One region of the Streptomyces sp. NPDC056231 genome, then DNA from elsewhere that is predicted to be linked to it. Evidence: riboswitches for the same ligand, from Rfam matches in the RefSeq annotation. Region 1 holds a riboswitch; the other holds the start of a gene.
What was found. A riboswitch is a leader RNA that binds a small molecule or an ion and turns the genes downstream of it on or off. The one in region 1 is predicted to bind cobalamin.
Positions count from the first base shown of each region.

Region 2: another riboswitch for cobalamin. It lies ahead of ACNPQM_RS22350 (CbtB domain-containing protein); the one in region 1 lies ahead of ACNPQM_RS09465 (ABC transporter substrate-binding protein).

Region 1 is NZ_JBLVKW010000008.1:37,577-40,775, forward strand. Features, by position in the region: gene ACNPQM_RS09460 (beta-ketoacyl-[acyl-carrier-protein] synthase family protein) at 1-1,094, shown strand, start outside; cobalamin riboswitch at 1,167-1,355, shown strand; gene ACNPQM_RS09465 (ABC transporter substrate-binding protein) at 1,418-2,458, shown strand; gene ACNPQM_RS09470 (FecCD family ABC transporter permease) at 2,455-3,199, shown strand, end outside.
Region 2 is NZ_JBLVKW010000029.1:33,385-36,583, forward strand. Features, by position in the region: gene ACNPQM_RS22340 (Asp23/Gls24 family envelope stress response protein) at 1-159, opposite strand, end outside; gene ACNPQM_RS22345 (histidine phosphatase family protein) at 646-1,224, opposite strand; adenosylcobalamin (AdoCbl) riboswitch at 1,351-1,499, shown strand; gene ACNPQM_RS22350 (CbtB domain-containing protein) at 1,503-1,721, shown strand; gene ACNPQM_RS22355 (CbtA family protein) at 1,750-2,520, shown strand; gene ACNPQM_RS22360 (GNAT family N-acetyltransferase) at 2,588-3,160, opposite strand.

The DNA.
Region 1 (3,199 bases):
GCGCGATCGACTTCGCGTGTACGGTCTCCGGTTTCGATCTGGACGACGCGGTCGGCGGCCGTGCGGCCTTCCGGATGGGGAGGTACGTCAAATTCGCCGTCCTCGCCGCGCGGGAAGCGGTCGCGGACGCCGGACTGGACCCGGCCGACTGGGACGGCAGCCGGGTCGCCGTGGTCGTCGGCACCAGCAGCGGAGGATCCGCGGGCCTGACCGAACAGGCCGTCGCCCTCGACCGGCGCGGGCCGGGGGCCACCTCGCCGGCGGGGATCCTCCTCACCATTCCGAACATGCCCGCGGCGGAGATCGCCATCCGGATGGGGGCGACCGGTCCCAGTCTGGCGCCGTGCACCGCCTGTTCCTCCGGGGTCACCGCGCTCTCCGTCGCCCGGGACCTGCTGGTCACCGGGCAGTGCGACCTCGCCATCGCCGGAGCCACCGAGTCGATCGTCTTCCCGGTCGCCATGACCGGATTCGCGCGGTCCGGTGCCGCCGCTACGAGGGACGGCGACCCGGGCCGCCTCTCCCGGCCGTTCGCGGCAGATCGTGCCGGCCTGGTCATGGGCGAGGGCGCCGCCGTCATGGTGCTGGAACGGGCGGATGACGCACGGGCCCGGGCAGCGGTCCCGCGGGCGCTGCTCGCCGGGACAGGCGCCACCACCGACGCCCACCATCCCACCAGTCCGCACCCGTCCGGCGCTGTCGCCCGCGCCGCGGTCGAGGCCGCGCTGCGCGACGCGGACTGGGCGGCCGCGGACGTCGAACACGTCAACGCGCACGGCACGTCGACACCGCTGGGCGACGCCATCGAAGCCGCTCTCATCAGCCGGGCCTACCCGCACCGGCCACCCGTCACCGCCCCCAAGGGGGTACTGGGCCACTGCATGGGGGCTGCCGGAGCCATCGAGGCGGGGCTGACGATCCTCACGCTGCAGCGCGGGGTCGTACCGCCGATCGCCAACCTGGACGCCCCGGCGCCCGAATTCGACATGGACTGCGTCACCCAACAGCCCCGCCACCGGCCCGTCCGGCGCGCCGTGAGCCACTCCTTCGGGTTCGGCGGCCACAACGCCGTGGTCGCTCTCCAGCGCCCGTAGGCAGGGGCGGAGCGGGCCCGGACGCCTCCGGCCCCACCGCGCCGCACCGCCGACGAGCACCGCGGGGCAGCGTGATAGCTTGCCAAAGCCAGTCAAACTCCACCTAGGAGTCAGGGAATCCGGTGCGAATCCGGAGCTGACGCGCAGCGGTGAGGGGGACGGGCGGGGCCACGGCCACTGGGACATCCACGGTTGTCCTGGGAAGGCGTCCCGTCCGAAGGAACCCGAGTCCGAAGACCTGCTGGCACCTGTCGCCCGGTACCGGGCGACAGTACTCCGTACAGTGGGCCCCGCGCATGGGCCCTGAGACGCAGAGGGACTCCGTGTCGTCCATAGCCAGCCCCGCCCGCGCCGCCGCCCTGCTCTCGGCGGCACTCCTCCTGCTGACCGCGTGCGGCGGAGGGACCGACAACCCCGCGGCCAAGTCAGCCGGCGGTGAAGGCTATCCGGTGACGCTCAGGAACTGTGGCCGCACCGTCACCGTCGAAGCCCCACCGCACCACGCCGTCTCCGTCGACCAGGGATCGACGGAGATCCTGCTCTCCCTCGGCCTCGCCGACCGGCTGGCGGCCACAGCCACCTGGACCGACCCGGTGATGAAGGGGCTGGAGAAGACCAACGCGAAGGTGCCACGCCTCTCGGAGAACCGGCCGTCGTCGGAGAAGGTCCTCGACCAGGAGCCCGACTTCGTCAGCGCCTCGTTCGAATCGACCCTCGCCAAGGGCGGCGTCGCCCCCCGCGAACAGTTCGAGGAGCTCGGTGTCCCCACCTACGTGTCGCCCGCGGACTGCACCGGCAAGGACAACAGCGGCAGCGGCGACGGAGCGCGTACCGAAGCACTGACCATGGACAGCGTCTACGATGAAGTGCGCGACCTGGCCGCCGTGTTCGGCGTTCAGCAGCGCGGCGACGAGCTCGTCGCCCGGCTGCGGGAGCGGGTGAAGAAGGCCACCGACGGCATCGACGCCTCCCACGCCACTCTCCTCTACTGGTTCTCCGACTCCAAGGCCCCGTATCTGGCGGGCTGCTGCGGCGCACCCGGCGTCATCACCAGGGAGCTCGGAGCGAAGAACGTCTTCGACGACACCCATGAGGAATGGCCGCAGATCAGCTGGGAGACCGTTGCCGACCGCAACCCCGACGTCCTGGTCATCGGCGATCTGACGCGCAGGGCACAGACCGCCGAGAGCGCCGCGAAGAAGATCGAGTTCCTGGAGTCCAGTCCCGCGACGAAGAACATGGACGCCGTCAAGCACAAGCGGTACGTGCTGCTCAGCGGCCAGGCCATGAACCCGTCCATCCGGACGGTCGAGGGTCTGGAACAGGTCGCCGCCGGGCTGCGGACGTTCGGGCTCGCCGGGTGACGGACACCGAACGGGTCGCAGCGGTACGCACGGACCAGGCACCCGGAACCGATGCGCACCGCAGGGCCGGTGGCGCACGAGGGCTGCGCGACGGTGTGCTGTGGGCCGCGGGCGTCGCCCTGCTCACGCTGTCCGTCGCCGTCGCCGTCACCATCGGCCCCGCCCGGATCTCCGTCGCCGACGTCTGGTCCGCGGTGGCCGCCCATCTCGGGGTGGGCGACTCGCGGCTCACCCCTATCCGGGACGGCATCATCTGGAACCTGCGCATGCCCCGTACCCTGCTCGCCGCAGTGTGCGGCGCCGGACTCGCGGTGTGCGGCACGGTCATGCAGTCCCTGCTCCGCAATCCGCTCGCCGATCCGTTCGTCCTCGGCGTCTCCTCCGGGGCGTCGACGGGTGCCGTCGTGGTCGTCGTCCTCGGGGTGGGCGGGGGCGCGGTGTCGATCTCGACCGGGGCGTTCATCGGGGCCCTCTGCTCGTTCGCCCTGGTGCTGCTGCTCAGTCACACCCTCGGCGGTACGACGGACCGAGTCGTCCTCTCCGGCGTCGCGGCCATGCAGCTGTTCTCCGCGCTGACCTCCTTCGTGGTGATGACCTCGGCCGACGCCGAGCAGACCCGAGGCGTGCTGTTCTGGTTGCTCGGCTCGCTCAGCGGCGTCGGCTGGACCGATGTGTGGGTCTGTTTCCCCGTGCTCGTCGTGACCCTGCTGATCTCTCTGGGCCACGCCCGAACGCTCGACG
Region 2 (3,199 bases), on a different contig from region 1:
CGCCAGCCCGGCGATCTTCGCCACCACGCCGTCGGCGATCGTGGTTCGGCCCCGCGATCCAGGTTCCGTTCTGCGGTTTCCGCCGTGCGGTCCTGCTCCGTGCACGGCCTCGGATTGTGGGCGGGTGGTCTCGGGTTTCACCTGCGTTTGATCGGTCATGGCCGGTCGCCCTTCCGACGAGAAGGTGGATTCGAACGCTTTGGCCAGTTTACGTACCATTTGTCAACATTGCGCGAGTGATAGGGGTATGCGGGCGGATTCACGGGCGGATTCACGGGCGGGTCCGCCGCAGAGGGGATGGGTGGGATTCCGCGGTTCGTCACGGAGACGGCTCGCCCGCCCACCGTCTGTCCGCTGCGCTGGTGACCGCAGACGAAAGGTCGGCCCAACGATGCACCGGTGGCAGGGCCGTTGCGGTTCGCTGCGGTGTTCTTCGTCCAGTGGGACGGCTGCTGCGCCACACTCCGATCGTGGTCTTCCTGCCACAGGTGGCGAACCTCGGGGGCCTACACCATCCTGGGCTCCGCCTCCACGACCGCTTCGGTCGCACCGTTGACGAACTCGGACAGCCCGACCGGTCGTCGGGGATGCTGTGACCTGACGTCACCGGCAGGGCGGGCCGGTCCGGCGGTGGCGGGCGACGGGTTACGGGGCGTCGGTTCCGGTGTTCAAGGACCGGCCACAGCGCAGGTTCCAGCGGCCGGACCGGCCGCTGAGCTCTGTCAGTGTCAACGGGGCGACGTCCAACCGCCAGAACGCCTGCGGCGGAAGGCCCAGCGCATGCACGATCGCGGCGCGCACCACCGCGGGTTCGACCACAGCGATCAGGCGGCCGTCCCCGGCGCCGTCCCGATGCAACGAGTCCAGCCAGCCGCCCACTCGCGCACACAGGTCCAGTAGCGACTCGCCGCCGTGCGGTGCCGCCGAAGGGTCGGACAGCCAGGCCGACACCGCCTCCGGCTCGGCCTCGCTCACCTCCGCCAGCCGCTGCCCGCTCCAGCGCCCCAAGTTCCAGCCGTGGAGGACCGGTTCGGGCTCGGAGTGCAGCCCCAACGCCTCGGAGGTCCCGGCGCACCGTTCGTCCGCTCCGCACACCCGGCGATCGGCTGGAGGCACCGCGGCAGCGGCCGCACGCGCCCGCCGGACACCGGACGCGTCGAGCGGGGCGTCGCCGTCGAAACGGGCTTCACGCAACGCCGCATTGAGCGCCGGTGAGATCAACATCACGTGCACCGTCAACACCGGTGTCAACTCCCTGAACTGTGGCCTTTCGGGTAAGCACACCATGGCATCCGGGCCTCCCGGCCCCGCAGTCGGCGCCATGGCGGCGCGTGCCCGCAGGCGGTATGGTCGCGACGAACATGACGACGGTGTGACGGAAGTCCGGTGAGAATCCGGCACGGTCGCGCCACTGTGAACCCGTACTCCTGCGGGAAGTCAGACCCGGCACCGTCGTCTCAGGCACCACGATCGGGACGCGTGTTCCCTCAGGAGGTTCTGCCATGGCACAGACTGCTGCCCCCGCAACCGTCGCCACCCCCGCCATCACCCCCATCTCACTGAAGGCCATTGCCCCGTGGGCGGTCTTCTTCGGCATTCTCATGCTCGTTCTGCTGTACTTCGTCGGCGCAGAGCAGGGTGCCACCGCCGTCATCTCCGGCGAAGGTGTCCACGAGTGGGTCCACGACGGCCGTCACCTGCTCGGTTTCCCCTGCCACTGACGCGCTGCACACCTCAGGGGAACCGTTCATGAACTCCATATCTGTCAGAGCGCTGCTCGTCCGCGGCATGCTGGCCGGACTTGCCGCGGGCGCGCTCGCTCTTGCCGTCGCCTACTTCCTCGGCGAATCCCGGGTGGACGCGTCGATCGCGCTCGAAGAGGCTCACAGTCACGAGCACGGCGGTGAGGAACTCGTCAGCCGTACCATGCAGTCCACCGCGGGTCTCGCCACCGGTGTCCTGGTCTTCGGCGTGGCGATCGGCGGCATCGCCGCGCTGGTCTTCTGCTACGCACTCGGCCGCATCGGCAGGTTCGGCCCGAGAGCCACGGCCGCATTGATCGCGTTCGGCGCCCTGCTGACCGTGTACGTCGTGCCGTTCCTCAAATACCCGGCCAATCCGCCGGCTGTCGGAAATCCCGACACGATCGGCCAACGCACCACCTTGTTCTTCCTGATGGTCGCCCTCAGCGTGCTGTTGGCCGTCGCTGCCGTCATCTTGGGCAAGCGGCTGGCTCCCCGCCTGGGCAACTGGAACGCGTCCATCGCCGCGTCCGCCGCCTATGTGCTCGTCATCGGGCTGGCCTACGCCTTCCTGCCCTCGTTCAACGAGGTCGGCAAGGACTTCCCGGCCAGTCTGCTGTGGGAGTTCCGCCTTGCCACCCTCGCCGTTCAGGCCACGCTGTGGACCACTTTCGGTCTGGTCTTCGGCTATCTGACCGAGCGGCTGCTGGCGCCCAAGGCCGGCGCAGTGACGGCCGGGGACGGTCCCACGTCCCACGCGGCCGCCGCTGCGAGCTGAGGCGCCGGCCGACTCGTCGGCCGTATGACGGCAGAACCCACCGGGATGCCCCGGTGGGTTCTGCCGTCTATGCGGCGTCCGTCGCGTCGGTCGCTTCAGTCACGTACGTCGGATGCGTTGTGTCCGACGCCTCCGATGGCTCCGGCGTGTCCGACCAGTCGATCAAGAAGTGCTTCAGCCGGTCGTCCGCCCTGACGAAGCGCATTCCTGCTGCCATCATGACGTGGTGGGACGCGATGTTGTCGAGGTCGGCATCGCCGATCACGGCGGCGACACCCTCGCCGCGGGCGAACTCCAGCAGTGCCCGCAGCGCCTCGGAGGCGTACCCCTTGCCGCGCGCCGCAGGGGTCAGGCCGTAGCCGATTGTCACCTGCCCCTCCGCGTCCGGAACGCCGTGAAAGCCCACTCCGCCTATGGTGTGTCCGTCCTGACGGAGGCGGATCTCGTAGGCGCCGAACGGCTGGGGATTGCCGGTGTCGGCGCAGTGCTCCAGGAAATGCCGGGCCCCGGCCGCGTCGCCGTCGCCGGGGTACTCCGGTGCCCATAGGGCACCCGGCCCCGGACGGCGGGCCACGATGTTCTCCGCCTCGGCGGGACTCAGCGGGTGGAGTACGAGTCGAGGTGTCAGAAGATCTCTCATGACTCGTCGGACTATCACGGCGGCGAGGTTCGGCGCACC